DNA from 3 places in the Lysinibacillus sp. 1 U-2021 genome. Region 1 is predicted to be linked to each of the others. Evidence: riboswitches for the same ligand, from Rfam matches in the RefSeq annotation. Region 1 holds a riboswitch; each other region holds the start of a gene.
What was found. A riboswitch is a leader RNA that binds a small molecule or an ion and turns the genes downstream of it on or off. The one in region 1 is predicted to bind cobalamin.

Region 1 (5,114 bases):
AGATTTGGTTGTATCGTATCTAGCTAAAAGATTTCAAACATGTATAGATGAAAAACAGCCATCTCTTATTCGTCAGGATATTATTATGTCATTTAAAAAGCTATATGATCAAACAAATGACTCGAAATTATTAGATATTGCCCATCGTTTAATTAATGAAGAACAAGATGCTAAATATAAAAAGAAGTATAAGTCAGCCATCCGTTCAAAGTAGCGAGGTGGTGTTTTTTTGTGCAAATTCTTTGATGAGCGGTAGAATAGTCAACTATAATAAATGAAAAAAGGGGATTATGGCATGAGCATTTATAATTATCTAGTTCGGAAGCCTAATGGCGAAATTTTATCGATGGAAACATATCGTGGAAAAACAATGTTAATTGTTAACACGGCAAACCAATGCCGATTTACATATCAATTTGAAGACTTACAGAAAATGTATGATAAATATGGAAAAGAGAATTTTGTAGTTCTTGGATTCCCTTGTGATCAATTTGGCCATCAAAATCCTGAAGATGGGGAGGAAACTAAGCATCTCTGCAAGGTAAACTATGGGGTCACATTCCCGATTTTTGAGCTTGTACAGGTAAATGGAGAGGCTACCCATCCACTCTTTAATTATTTAAAGCATGAAGTGGATTACCGAGAGTTTGGGAAGGCAAGTATGCAGGAGAAAATGTTGGCAGAAGCAATTGTTCAACTTGCCCCAAGCTTTTTAGATGGTCGTAATATTCGCTGGAACTTTACAAAATTTCTAGTAGATGCTAATGGTAAGACCGTCTCACGCTTTGAACCAACAGATTCACAGCTCGATATTGAAAAAGCAATTGAAACACTATTATAGTAAATTTCTTAATAATGTAAAAATTTGTTAGGGTTTTCTCTTCAAGTAGAAATATTGCTATATTTTAAAACTGAGTACAGCTATTTTTTCTGAAGCATATATGATAAACTGCTTTACAAATGAAATATTCTTGCAGAATAAAGGTGCTAATTAGCATAATCGGGAATCCGGTGAAAAACCGGAGCTGTTTCCGCAACTGTAAGTGCAGCCATTATAAAGATTTACCACTGTCTCAAAGAAGATGGGAAGGTCCTTTATAACACATTCGTTTCATGTGACGAACTGTACAAGCCAGGAGACCGACCTTTATTTGAACGTATAAAAACTTCTCGGAAGCTAGGAGGATATACGACAAATACATAGGCTTTGTCCAGTTTGATGGCTCATTATGTTATTTTTGTCGTTCCTTTGCAAAAAGGAGCGACTTTTTTATGCCTTTCAAATAAGAATTTTTCATTATAGAAAATAGGGGGGAAGCAAGTGAAAAAAGATGCCCGTTATTCTTGTTATCCATTTATGCGTGAGAAAGCTTCAACGGTCGATTTTGAAATTCGAACAGATAGCCTTACAACACATCTAGGAGTTGCATTAGCTGCGGTAAAAAAAGAGGATGTTCAAGTCGTTGCTGAGGATTTATTGCTTATGTTACCTATGGCGTATCATGTGAATGGCTCAGTTCGTGGGAAATTAGCAGTAACTGAAGAGGATTTATCTTGGTTAAGTGAGCGTTATGATTTTTACGTTCGCCATGTGAAGGAAGAGATTCAAAGTTTTGTTTTACCTCAAGGAACAGAGGCCGCTGCAGCCTTACATCTTTGTCGCAGTGAAGCAAAAAAATCATATCGTACTTTACACAAAGTATCAGAAGAACGAGAGGTTCCTGCTATTCTTTTCGATTACCTTGGTTTATTAGCTAATGTATGTTTTGTCATGGCTGTTTTTATGAATCAGCAAGCTGGAATAGCTGAAATACCGTTTATTAGTAAATCCTACCCAATGAAAAAGAAAAAGGAGAATAACAATGAAGAAAGTATTTAATTTCCAATGGCTATCGGTGCTCTTACTTGCACTGGTATTAGCAGGCTGTGGCACTGCTGAAGATACAAAAAATAAAGATGCTTCGCAAGATACACAACACGCAGAGAAAACAAGCTATAAAGTGACAGATGACCGTGGAGTGGAAATAGAGTTTAAAGAAGTACCAAAAACAGTTGTATCTTTACAACCAAGTAATACTGAAATTTTGTTTGCTTTAGGTGTTGGCGATAAAATTGTAGGAGCAACTGAGTACGATACTTACCCAGAGGAAGCACAAAAAATTGAACGTGTCTCTGATACTACGAACTTTAACAGTGAAAGAATTATAGCGTTAAAGCCAGATGTTGTCATTGCTTATACAATCGGTGATAAGGATGCCCTAAAGCCGCTTGAGGACGCAGGAATTAAAGTGTTTGTTATTCAATCTGCGACTACTTTCGATGATGTTTATGGAGATATCGAACAAATTGCTGCTGTGATGGATGTTGCTGATCTAGGAAATAAATTAAATGAAGAGATCAAGGCGAAAATTGCTGAAGTACAAACGAAGGTGAAGGACGTAAAAACGCCGAAAAATGTTTATTTAGAGGTTAGCCCTAAGCCAGACATATATACAGCAGGCTCTAGCACTTTCCAGCAAGAAATATTAGATGCAGCTAATGTTAATAATGTTTTTTCTGACTTGAATAGCTGGGCAAAAGTGAATGAGGAAGATGTTATTGCGAAAAATCCAGATGTTATTTTAACAACAGTAAACGATACAGAAGATCCAATAGGAGAAATTCTTGAACGAGATGGTTGGAATACTGTGACAGCTATTCAAAACAAAGCGGTATTGTCCATCGATACAGATATCTCTAATCGACCTGGTCCGCGTATTGGTGAAGCTGTAGAATTAGTAGCGAAAGCTGTGTACCCCGAATTATTTAAATAAGAAATGTTTCCATGCTAGCTGTGAGCCATTCAGCTAGCATTTTTTATGTGGTTTAAATTATTACCTAGCGTGAAAATTGGAATTAATGTAGTTTGTTCTTTAAAATAAAAGTAAGTATGCTTAATAATCTTAGGAGGTGTAGTGATTGGAGCAATTAGAGACAAAGGTAATTCCATTTGAGGCAGTCTATAATTTCCGAGACATGGGTGGATATAAGACAAAAGATGGGCGTAGGGTAAAAAAAGGTTTATTTTACCGCTCAGCTGCTCTTGGAAAAATGACACTGGCAGATAAAGAGCTATTTGAAACATTAGGGATTAAAACCATTTTTGATTATCGCGATAACAATGAGGCGTATCATAATCCTAACCCAGTGTTCTCGTATGCTCAATATATACAAATCCCAGCGAAGGGTAATCATGCTTTTGAAATGCCTACCAATGCTGGTGGTAGAGATTTCTATAAAGTGGTAAGCCCTGAGATGTTTCGGGATTTTTATGCACAAATGCCTTTTAACAATCTTTCATTTAAAGAGTTAATGCAAACGATTCAAAATCCTAATAATCTAGGTCTTGTCCATCATTGCGCAGTTGGTAAGGACCGAACGGGTATTGGAGGAGCACTTATTTTACTAGCTTTAGATGTACCTGAGGAGACTATCATGGAGGACTATTTAGATACTAATATACATTTACGTCCGATGGTAGAAAGAATGGCTCAGGCTATTCAGCATCAGTATAATGAGCAAGAACTACTGCAATTTTATGCCTTAATGTCCGCCCGTGAAGACTATTTACAAGCAGCATTGGATGCGATGGATCGTCGCTATGGTTCTAAGACTGGGTTTTTAGAGCAGGAATTTGGCCTAACAATTGAAAAACGAGAGCAATTACAATCCTATTGCTTGATTTAAAAATGGACCCTTTCACACGATGTGAGAGGGATTTTTTATGTGGAAGCGCTGTCTTCCTATAAATCTCTTTACAGTCTGAATATTTGTGATAAGATACAATAGATTTTTAAGAAAAAATAGGAGAAGTGAAAGTATTGGCAGACACAATTAAAGAGACAAATAAGTTAAGTCTATTCCATTTAACATGGCCGATCTTCTTAGAGGTTTTTCTATTTATGTTGATGGGACTAGCCGATACTTTTATGCTCAGTGCTTTATCGGATAATGCTGTATCAGGAGTAGGTGCAGCCAATCAATATATCCATATTGCCATCTTGATTCTGGAGGTAGTGGGCAATGGTGCATCTATTGTTGTTTCTCAGTATTTAGGCTCCAGACGCTTTTTTGAAGCAGCCAAGATCTCGGCGTTAGCGGTCACGATGAATTTGGTCGTAGGGCTTTTAATGAGTATTTTATTTTTCTTCTTTGCGAGACATTTAATGACAATGATGAACTTGCAGGGAGAAGTACTCCACTATGCACAAAGTTACTTAGCCATCATTGGGAGTTTTATTTTCTTACAGGCTATTATTAATGCACTCGCTGCAATTATTCGTGTACATGGTTGGACAAAACAAACTATGTACGTTTCACTTGGCATGAACGTCTTACATGTTGTGCTAAACTACGGTCTTATTTTTGGGAATTTAGGTTTACCAGAGCTTGGTGTGAAAGGAGCGGCTATTTCCTCTGTCATTAGTCGCGGATTAGCTGTCCTAGTATTTTTCTGGTTACTGTATCAGGTAATGGAAGTGCGCGTAAAGTTACAATATTATTTTGAGTATTCAAAGGAATATGTGAGGAAAATACTAAACATTGGTTTACCATCTGCGTTTGAACAGGTACTTTATCAATTTTGCCAAATCATCTTTTTATATTATGCGACATACTTAGGAGCAGAAACACTAGCAGCACGACAATATGCTATGAATATTTCGATGTTTACATATTTATTTGCAATTGCCATTGGTACAGGAACAGCCATTATTATTGGTCGTCATGTAGGTGCAGGAGAAAAAGATGAGGCGTATCATCAGCTATGGAAAAGTGTTCGTGCAGCATTTGCTTTTACGATTATTATGGTCGCTGTCGTTACGCTATTCCGTAAGCCACTTATGCAGGTATTTACTGATAATCCAGAAGTCATTAAGATTGGGGCATCCGTGTTAGCATTAAGTATTTTGCTAGAGACTGGCCGCACAATGAATATCGTGGTCATTAACTCTTTACGCGCTTCTGGGGATGCTAGATTCCCTGTGAAAATTGGTTTTCTATCAATGGTTTGCATGAGCCTGCCGCTTGGCTATTTATTTGTCTTTGTATTGGATTGGGGCTTGGTCGGAATTTGG
Region 2 (5,114 bases), 1.8 Mb from region 1:
AACTTCCGATAGTGCGAGTATTGAATGATTTCCAGCTGTTATCGATTTTGCGTATTTTTTGCATGAGAGGATTTTTACCTCCTCCCACCGATCCTCCATGGCTTTACGCCAGTGTCTCTAGGTCTGCTATGTGCCAAAAGCAGACATTATAAGTTCGTACTGGATTAATTATTGAGTAGTGAAAAGAGGTTATCTCTAGCAGTTTAATCCCTAATTTTTTGTTGGCACGTATACTCGCCCATCGTTATGATGGGGTGATACATGTCATTAACGGATAGGGATGTTGAGATGGACAAAGCAAAATGGCTCACCGGTATTAAGAAAATTGCCGAAATAACGGGAGCAGCGGTTGGTGGAGGGGCTGGAATTTTAGCCAATGGCCCTTTGACGGCAGCAGCGGGAGGGGCGATTGGAGTCGTCATTGCACAGACCATCACTGAAGTTGCAAGCCGGGCTTTATCTCAGAGGGAAGATATTAGAATTGGCTTATCAGCACGTATCTCTATTGATCGTATAAATGAATTGCTGGAAGAAGGTCATAAACCACGCGATGACGGATTCTTTGATGAGGAAAGGAGCATTGCTGAGGAAGTATTCGAAGGTTGTTTGATGGCGTCAAAAAATTCCCATGAAGAAAAGAAAGCGCTCTATCTTGGCTATCTGTTTGCGAATCTTTGCTTCAATAAGAAAATATCAAAAGATCAGACTAACAGAATTGTCGCAATTGCGAATAGATTAACGTATAGCCAGTTATGTATATTACGGGCGTTTATATTTGAAGATATACGCTCAATACTTCCATTGATAAATCATGACTTCACCAAAAACAATGCCACTTTCGAGCAAATAGTCGTTTTACAAGAGATTTATGAGCTCGATGTTTCAGGTCTTGCGATAATAGAAGACCAGCATACATTCTATTTTAACCAGGTAACCCCAAGCAAAGTTAGGACACAAGGTATGGGAGCTGCATTGTACGAATTGATGGAACTGAAAAAAATACCGATGGAGGACTGGATTGGTACAATCCGCCCTCTTTTGACTGATCCATCTTTTCCTCATAAAGAATCAACAATTATGCAACAATGGTGACTATGTGCATGCCACTAATACAGTCGCTTCCTCGCTCATAACAGACAGCTAAACCTGATACGGAGCAGCTTCGTGCCCAAATACTAAATACTACTTAATAAAGAGCAGTGCTAGATGTTAAATACTAATAATCAGTTGAGGATCCTATGATTACAAAGTTTAATTTTCCTAATTCCTTCATCACAGAATTTATTAAAACACCCGATAAATATCCATTATCCATCCCAGAAGGGGCCATACTTCGTGCTGCGTATACTCAAGGCATTAAGCTTCGTAAAGTAACTGGTGGGTGGGTAGAGTATGATGATAATTCTCAAAAATGGGTTGTATATAAAGTTTGTGCATCTTGGTAGGTCCTGTTGAAAATTGGGAATGGATCATTTACCAGCCCTTGAACATCCACTGAAAATGATCTACTTCCCATGACTCAAGACAACACGATGTAAAAATGCATCCCAGACTTCCGCTGTTCTCTAACAGCAGACCTGATTGCCATTTATGCTGTCCGCTGCGAGTCATAAGCGGATTTTCTATCATCGCGATATCTTAATTTAAGGGGAGCAGTTCACGGCAACGGCAGTAAAAGGCTAAGCTGATAAAGTGGAGTTGATGGCAGCTATGTAGCTCCTTTTGCCAAACTAATAGACATATCTTTAACAAATAGATTCCAGATAACGTTTATGAGTAACTGTGTTACAGTAACGTTAGAAGATAAAACGCAAAAATTCACTGACTGATATCTTAACCATACGATTGTGGACTAAAACATTGAAGGTTATCAATGATGAACAAAATAAGTTTAAGAAAAACTCATGCACAACTCTTTTCCCGGAAGCTTAAAAAGTTAGCTATCATACAAAGGATTGAGCACGATCTAGATAAGCTAGACTTGAATGAACCGGATTCAGTGTATTCAATTAATCAAAAAAAAGAATATCTTTATCAATCATACATAGTTCATTTAGTTGCAAGTTGGCAAGAGTTTAATAAAGATCTCGTACTGTATTGTTTTGATGCATTGAAAAAAGATAGCGATAACCCTTCAATTAATTCAATTGCTCAAAGTCGCATTGATGACCTGCTTAAACAGTTCAATACGCCTAGCGCAGCGAATGTCGACTCGTTGTTTGACAAAGCTTTTGGTGTAAAAAAAACATCTAAGACGTGGACATTGGGTACAGCGGATTCTCAGATGGCTCTGAATGTGCTAAATAAAGTGCTGAAAACTAGACATAAAATTGCTCATACAGGTTATGCATCTGAAGAACTTAGTTACAAGGAAAATTTTGAAAATATGGAAGTGATATATGAAATTGCAGTTGCAACAGAAAAGCATGTGTTGGCATCTTTAAATATTAAATAAGTTGAAAGGAGAGTTTTTTATCGTATTGCTTAATCATGCCCGTTTCTCGCTCATAACAGACATAAACTTCAGTTATAGCATAAAGGTATGCATGCTGGGTGGGGAAAGTATGAAGGAAAAGAAGACTGCTGCGCCGTTTGTCGTCACGTTTATCTTCATTGGCTATGCAAGTCGTAATACAAGGTGGGACAAAACTGAGACACATAAGGCCTCGCAATGGCTTGCAAGGCTTTACATGTTTTGATGTGGTGGGACGTGTGAGCGCAGTGTTGATGGGGTAATGCTTTGAATTAGAAGCGGATTCTTATAATTCGTAATGCGAAGGTCGTAGGTTCGACTCCTATTATCGGCACCATTAAAATCAAAGAGTTACCCCATATTTAAATACACCACGTTTCCTCCTGTGCCGCATTTGTGCCATTGTAACCTTGGCAATTCATCAAAATACTGTTCTGACATCAGGCAGTGCAGGTGCAGCTATTTAAACCAATTGCTGCCGCCATTCTTTGACGTAGTCAATCAGGGTGCGGAGCTTTGGTGCAATATTGCGACGCTGTGGGAAATACAGATAGAAGCCCGGAAATTGTGGAAGAAAGTCATCAAGCAGCGATACAAGCTTACCGCTTTCAATATATGGCCTGAAAGTTTCCTGAGTGGCAATTGTTATTCCTCCGCCGGCAAGAACCAGCCTCAACATCAGACGCAGATCATTAGTCGTAATCTGCGGTTCAATCGCAAGGTCGAAAGTTCTCCCGTTTTCTTCAAATGGCCAGCGATAAGGCGCAACCTCCGGGGACTGACGCCAGCCGATACACTTATGGGTATTTCCCTCGGAGGCGAGAAAGCGCTTTCCACGCCCGGCCGCAAGGATCAGGACGACGGGGGCAGGCATGAATCCTCCTCCTGATGGAGACGTACAGAGGCGATTTCTGCCAGCACGGAGAGTGCCAGAGTATGCGCATCCCGGGCTTTGGGGAATATCCCGACGGGGGCCCGGATTTGCGCTGTCTCCTCCCTGGACCATCCCAGCTCGTGGAGCTTTTGCAGACGTAACGTGTGGGTTCGATGGCTGCCCAATGCGCCGAGATAAAAGGGTTTTGCTTCTCGCGCGGCCTGCAACACTGGCAGCTCCCGGTTGAGATCATGGCACAGCAAAATGACCGCCGTATCGGTATCGATCTGAGCGCTGGCTGAGGCCGGAAAAAGATCCGTAACAGTGGCCTTTTGAAATGTGCTCCCATTTACAGTTGCGGGACAGCGTCGGATTCACACCGATCTTCCCTTTTAAACAAATTAAAAAATCTAATTTGTACCTCTATCCTATTATTCCGTTTTTATTATTATACCATAAGGTTTATGTACTCAGACACTATCCTAATTGATTACTAATATCTATTGTAAAGGAGTCAATTTTCAAAGTCAATTTCAGTCAATTCAGCAACTTACTTTTCTGTTTCAACATTTTAACAATAAAAAAAGAGAGTGTAACACTCTCTTCAATGCTGCCAATTGATTTTTTTATTTATTCATCGTCCGCAGCGTATTCGTCGTATTCTTCATCTTTATGTTCTTTACATGCAAAAGCTGTCTCGTCATAGATGAGATGCAAATCTTTTTTATGAAATGCTGCTTCTTCCCCACAGAAAATACAATATGCATAAGGTGCATCTTCATCATGTTCATTGACGCATTTTACACATACTACTTCATCTGAATAATCCTCTTCTGATCCTCCACAATAAGTCCCACGCTCATATACGTTGATTGCTTCCCCTTTATCAATCTCTCTGTCACATGATTTACATAAAACCATTCATATTACCCCTCTCATTTAAATCCATTTTATCACAGATAATTTAACCATCTCTGACCTTTTATACTTTATATAATTATCAATAATATTCCAAGTATAAACTTTTAATTTAATAGTAGTTTCGAATATTTTATTCTCCACACAAGGCGAAACATTCTATTTTGTATTCTTAGATTTTTAGCTTATTCTTCATATAAATAAATGGACAAAATCCCCCCTATTTGACAGCAATAAGCTAAATAAAAAAGAGGGAAATTATCCCCTCTTTATCTATAAATCATGTGAGTTGAATACTACTGTATCCCCTTCACTATCTATTCTTTCTACATAATAGATAAATGAAGTTATAATTGTAGTAGGAATAGAAGTTGAAAATTCATAATATGTAGTTGTATTTGTATTTTTATCAATATCGAAATTTAGTTTTACGGTTTCAATGAACTCTGATTCTTTTGCAGATTTATTCGTTATCCATAACTTGGTTGCTCGTGATATCTCTAATTCTTCTAGTTCAAATGAATGTTTTGATTTTTCTTTTCCATTAATAAATGTTACATCTAAATCAACTTCATATTTAGGCATCTTATATTATCTCCTTATCAATTATTTTACAATGGATTATTGTGAGAATTATATGAATAGGGCTCGACTATTAAGATTAAATTATCCTCAGTAACTAATATTCTCTCTATAATTTTATAATGTGCAATGGAAGTGATTATAGTATTTTCACTAGAAAAATTCTGAATAAAACTATCACAGGTAAGTACATCTTCTCTATTAAAGTCATGTAATTCAAATAATCTATTATCATTTACATCGAAATAAAAAATTGAATTGCTAACT
Region 3 (5,114 bases), 510 kb from region 1:
ATGGCCAGAACTTGAATGGTTCATTGTAGAATGATCCATTTTTTCAGCAGTTTCATTAGAAGTGGACGCAGGTTTTGTTTGCTCCTCTGTACAAGCCGTTAAACTAATTAGAGTGACCACTGATAATAGTCCGACTGACCATCTTTTATTGAATTTCATATGATATCCTCCTCATTATTTGCTCTTAAGGTAGCAAATAAATGTGCAGAAACGATGGATATGACCTATGAAAAATATCTAGCACAAGTAGGGGGAGATATACTATTGAATGGGCATAATCTTCAATGTTTTTTGTAATCTATAGGCGAAGATACCAGCAAAAATAGCTAAAATAATATCTTTTGGTAGTGGAGGAATCATCCAAAGCCAAGCGAGCTTATATGAAAAATTCTCTGGCGCACTTGCCCAAAGCTTATAGGCAAAAAACATCCAATTTGTTCCTATCAAATAATTTATAGCCGTTGCTACCAAAGCAGCTACGATAAAACTTTTCTTTGTCCCGCTTCGTTCTACGATCAATCCTGCAACAAATGCAGCTAATATAAATGTAATAATAAACCCAAAGGTAGGGCTTAAAATTTGGCCAATTCCACCACCGAAACGAGCAAAGACAGGGGCTCCTGCCAATCCTACGCACATATAAATTGTGCAGGCGAGCGCACCTTTTCTACTACCAAGAATAAGCCCTGCTAAAATTGCAAAGAAGGTTTGAAGCGTAATGGGTACACCACCAACTACCATAAAAGGTGCAAAGGAAGTGATATTAGCACCCACCATCATTAGCGTTGAAAATAACCCAATGTAGGTAATGTCAACAGTTCTTAACTTATGGTGACTATGTTGTGTAACAGTTGCCATGAATTTCACCTCGCTTTATAAGTTATTACTGCTAGTGTAAAAAACGAATGTATTTGTGTCAACCTTATTGTTTATTTAAGTTAACTCAATTGCTGAATTAAATTGAAGTAGACTATCTATCTATAAAAATGTATGATAGAACCGTCACCATTTTATAACTTCAAATACTATTGGTGTGACATTTTTAAATGTCACTTAAAAGGGAAGTCGGTGGAAGTCCGACGCTGTCCCGCAACTGTAACGAGGAATCCTATAATATGATTTGCCACTGTTTAAGAATGGGAAGGCAATTATAGGATAGTGAATCGAAGCCAGGAGACCTGCCATTTAGTAATACCTGTAATGCCCACGAGGATGCAAGCAATACGGACAATAGCTGGATATTTTTCTGACTTTGTTTAATCTAGGGTATTTCTATGCGCATTTTCGCATGGGATACCTTTTTTTATTGCTTCATTCATCAATATATTCAGTAGGAGTTTAAAACAGATGAATAAAAAATTTATGTTATTTTCCTTCGTACTTTTCATGGTATTAATTGTTTCAATGACCTTTGCTGTAATGGTTGGCTCAGTTTCAGTTACACCGCTATATGTATGGAAAGTTATTCTTTCTAAAATTCCTTTTATACAAAATTCGATCGAGCAAGATTGGAGTCGCTCTCAGGAAATCATCATCTGGCAAATAAGAGCACCTCGTGTTTTGCTAGCAGCGATAGTAGGAGCGGGGTTAGCTATTGCAGGGGCAGCCATTCAGGCACTAGTACGTAATTCTATTGCAGACCCGTATATTCTAGGGATTTCTTCAGGGGCAGCTGTCGGCGCTACTTCTGTGATTATTTTAGGAGCCTTTTCATTTTTAGGTATTTACGCTCTTTCAGTATCCGCATTCCTTGGTTCATTACTTGCCATTGCACTTGTCTTTTTCTTATCACGTGTTGGGGGACGTGTCTCTATTTTCCGCTTGCTATTGGCAGGCATGGCTGTGTCCTTTATCTTAACGGCTATCTCTAACTTTATTTTAATGATGTCAAAGCAAGAAGGGGCCTTAAAGGCTGTTATGTTTTGGATGCTAGGTAGTTTAGCTGGAGCCAAATGGAATAATATTGTGATTCCAGCTTTCGTATTCTTTATTGTATTTGGGCTACTGTGGCTACACTATCGCAATTTAAATTTATTATTACTAGGAGAAGAGGCGGCAGTGACATTAGGCGTTAATCTTCAGCAATTCCGTATTCAGTTAATACTACTAGTATCTCTATTAACAGGTGTGCTTGTCGCAGTTAGTGGTTCTATAGGATTTGTGGGATTAATTATTCCCCATATTGTGCGTTTAATTGTGGGCTCAAACTATAAATACGTAATACCTATCAGTGCTTTAATAGGTGGAATATTCTTAGTGTGGGCAGATGCCTTTGCTCGAATTATTATTGCTCCTCAGGAAATGCCAATTGGTATTATTACAGCTTTTTGTGGAGGACCATTTTTCATTTGGCTTCTCCGTCGTAACAACTATTCTTTCGGTGAAGGAGATTAACTTCCATGACATTAGAAGCGAAACAAATATCATTCTCCATTTACGATCAGCGTATACTGCATGATGTAAGCATTCAAATAAAAGAAAAGCAATTTGTTGGATTAATTGGTCCTAATGGGAGCGGAAAATCAACATTGTTAAAAAATATGTATCGTCTCCTAAAACCTGAAAGTGGATCGGTAGTATTAAATGAGCAAGATATATTAAAGCAATCAAGTAAAGCAATTGCGAAAAATTTGGCTGTTGTAAGCCAAGAGACACCCGTATTATTTGATTTCACTGTGCATGATTTAGTCAGTATGGGAAGAACCCCACATAAAAAGCTGTTAGAGCTTGATCAAGAGAAAGATTTTCAAATTGTTAAAGAGGCTCTTAGGCAAACGGGCATATCGCATTTAGAGAAACGAAGCTTTAGTTCGCTTTCTGGTGGCGAGAAAAAGCGTGTCATGGTTGCAAGGGCACTCGCTCAACAAGCACAGATATTAATATTAGATGAGCCGACGAATCATTTAGATATTCAACATCAACTTCAACTTATGGATTTAATTCAGACTTTGCATTTAACCGTAGTAGCAGCTTTACATGATTTGAATATTGCTGCTATGTATTGCGATCAAATTTACGTTTTACAGCAAGGGCGAATAGTTTGTCATGGTACACCAGAGGAAGTACTTACGCCAACAGTGCTGCAAGATGTATTTGGTGTTTTTGCGGATATTCAAATCCATCCAATGACAGGGAAGCCGTATCTTACATATGTTCCTGAACAGTTCACGAAGGGGTTTAGCCAAATATAGAAAAGTGTCATCTTCTATTAGATACATAAAACATCCTTTAAGGAGTGACTGTATGCAAATAGCCTTTACGAAAATGCATGGTATTGGCAACAGCTATATCTATCTTGATCTTTTCCAACATGATTACAAGGAAGATATCTTTTGTGTATTGGCTCAAAAAATGGCCAATGTCCATACTGGTATTGGCTCAGATGGATTGATTATTATCCAACCCTCTAAAATTGCTGACTGTGGTATGCGTGTATTTAATAAAGATGGATCTGAGGGGACAAATTGTGGTAACGGTCTTCGCTGTGTTGCTAAGTATATTTTTGAACGTCATATTGTACGACAAGAGCTAATTACGATTGAAACGAAATCCGGGATTATGCTGGCACAGGTAGTGGTGCAAGACAATCGTGTAATAGAAGTGATTGTCGATATGGGCAAACCTCTCTTATTGCGCAAAGACATTCCGATGTTAGGAAACCCAAATGAGCTTGTCATCAATGAGATATTTCCTTTACCCCAACAGTCTCTTATGGTAACTGCTTTGTTTTTGGGCAATCCGAATACTGTAGTTTTTGTGAATGCGATCGAGCAAGCACCATTAAGAACATTAGGCGGTATTATAGCAAACGATATGAGATTTCCTTATCGCTGCAATGTTGAGTTTGTAGAGGTTGTTCATGAGAAGGCATTAAAATGCTGCGTTTGGGAACGAGGTTCGGGTATAACAGAGGCATGTGGGACAGGTGCTTGTGCAGCGGTAGTGGCTGCTATATTAAATGGTTTTTGTCAGAAGGGGGAAGAAATAGTAGTCCAACTTAGTGGTGGTGACTTAGCCATACGATGGGCTGACAATGACCATATCTGGATGCGTGGTCCTGCAGCATTTATTGCAGATGGTATTTATGAATTTTTATCTTAATTACTCCCATCCTTCTTCGTCATGCCATTTTAAATAAATGAATACAGGACGCCTCCGATTTAAGGGTGGCGTCCTATATTGTAAAGCCATTAAGATACTGCTTTTAAGCCTGCTACACCTATGATAATTGCTATGATACTGATAATACGTGATAGATTTTTGGATTCGCCAAAGAAAATGATATTTACGAGTACAGCTCCAACAGTACCAATTCCTACCCAAACAACATAGGCAATACTTAACTGCAAATAGTTGAAGGATGTATATAAAAGGGCAAAGGACACACCAAAACCACCAATATATAACATTAAGTTTCGTAATGTTTTATACTGACTATAGAAGCGTAAGCCAACCACACCTATAATTTCAGACAATGCAGCTAAGATAATAAGTACCCAACCCATTATACATTCTCTCCTTTCGTTTGCACCTGCTCTTTAGAGGAATTATCCGCTAATTTTAGACCAATCACACCTAATAATAAAATAATCATGAACAGTCCTTTAACGGCATTAAATTCTCCTTCGAAAATGAAAATATCCATTAATGTGGTACCGATTGCACCTGCTCCGGCGAAAATAGCGTAGACTGTACCAGTAGGTAAGCTCTCACAAGCCTTCGATAAGAAATGAAAATCTATAGCAATGATTGTCACAATAATTATCCAATGCCACCATGAGCTTGCTACGTTAAAGCCAAATACCCAAAGCAATTCAAATAAACTTGTTAAAACGACGTACATCCATTCTTTTTTCATCAATAAAATCCTTTCTATTAGGCAATGTAATGACTGACATTCAGTCATTTTTGAGGTAAAAGAGAACGTCACTTTTATGGGTGACGTAGGCCAAGTGCGTGAGATAGGAAGTCTATAAGCTCAAGCTTGAGCAATTTCATTGTTTCGTCCTTGCTATCATCAAATAAATAAATTTGTTCAGCAGCAGATTCAATTAGACCAATCATCAGTTTAGCAGAACGTGTTGGGTCAATTGAATCACGTATCATTCCCTGTT

Region 2: another riboswitch for cobalamin. It lies ahead of paoD (molybdenum cofactor insertion chaperone PaoD); the one in region 1 lies ahead of QH639_RS05570 (hypothetical protein).
Region 3: another riboswitch for cobalamin. It lies ahead of QH639_RS02910 (FecCD family ABC transporter permease); the one in region 1 lies ahead of QH639_RS05570 (hypothetical protein).

The regions. Positions count from the first base shown of each region.
Region 1 covers NZ_CP123966.1:1,055,472-1,060,585, reverse strand. The annotation lists gene QH639_RS05580 (hypothetical protein) at 1-214, shown strand, start outside; gene QH639_RS05575 (glutathione peroxidase) at 296-841, shown strand; cobalamin riboswitch at 966-1,163, shown strand; gene QH639_RS05570 (hypothetical protein) at 1,322-1,879, shown strand; gene QH639_RS05565 (ABC transporter substrate-binding protein) at 1,863-2,813, shown strand; gene QH639_RS05560 (tyrosine-protein phosphatase) at 2,959-3,726, shown strand; gene QH639_RS05555 (MATE family efflux transporter) at 3,861-5,114, shown strand, end outside.
Region 2 covers NZ_CP123966.1:2,875,551-2,880,664, forward strand. The annotation lists gene QH639_RS14760 (hypothetical protein) at 262-1,092, shown strand; gene QH639_RS14765 (hypothetical protein) at 1,239-1,445, shown strand; gene QH639_RS14770 (HEPN domain-containing protein) at 1,874-2,455, shown strand; gene QH639_RS14775 (LysR substrate-binding domain-containing protein) at 2,937-3,347, opposite strand; partial or broken gene paoD (molybdenum cofactor insertion chaperone PaoD) at 3,326-3,601, opposite strand; cobalamin riboswitch at 3,562-3,787, opposite strand; gene QH639_RS14780 (hypothetical protein) at 3,978-4,268, opposite strand; gene QH639_RS14785 (hypothetical protein) at 4,539-4,850, opposite strand; gene QH639_RS14790 (hypothetical protein) at 4,877-5,114, opposite strand, start outside.
Region 3 covers NZ_CP123966.1:546,195-551,308, reverse strand. The annotation lists gene QH639_RS02920 (YdhK family protein) at 1-159, opposite strand, end outside; gene QH639_RS02915 (biotin transporter BioY) at 262-858, opposite strand; cobalamin riboswitch at 1,013-1,200, shown strand; gene QH639_RS02910 (FecCD family ABC transporter permease) at 1,348-2,394, shown strand; gene QH639_RS02905 (heme ABC transporter ATP-binding protein) at 2,400-3,191, shown strand; gene dapF (diaminopimelate epimerase) at 3,244-4,101, shown strand; gene QH639_RS02895 (DMT family transporter) at 4,191-4,505, opposite strand; gene QH639_RS02890 (DMT family transporter) at 4,505-4,858, opposite strand; gene QH639_RS02885 (TetR/AcrR family transcriptional regulator) at 4,933-5,114, opposite strand, start outside.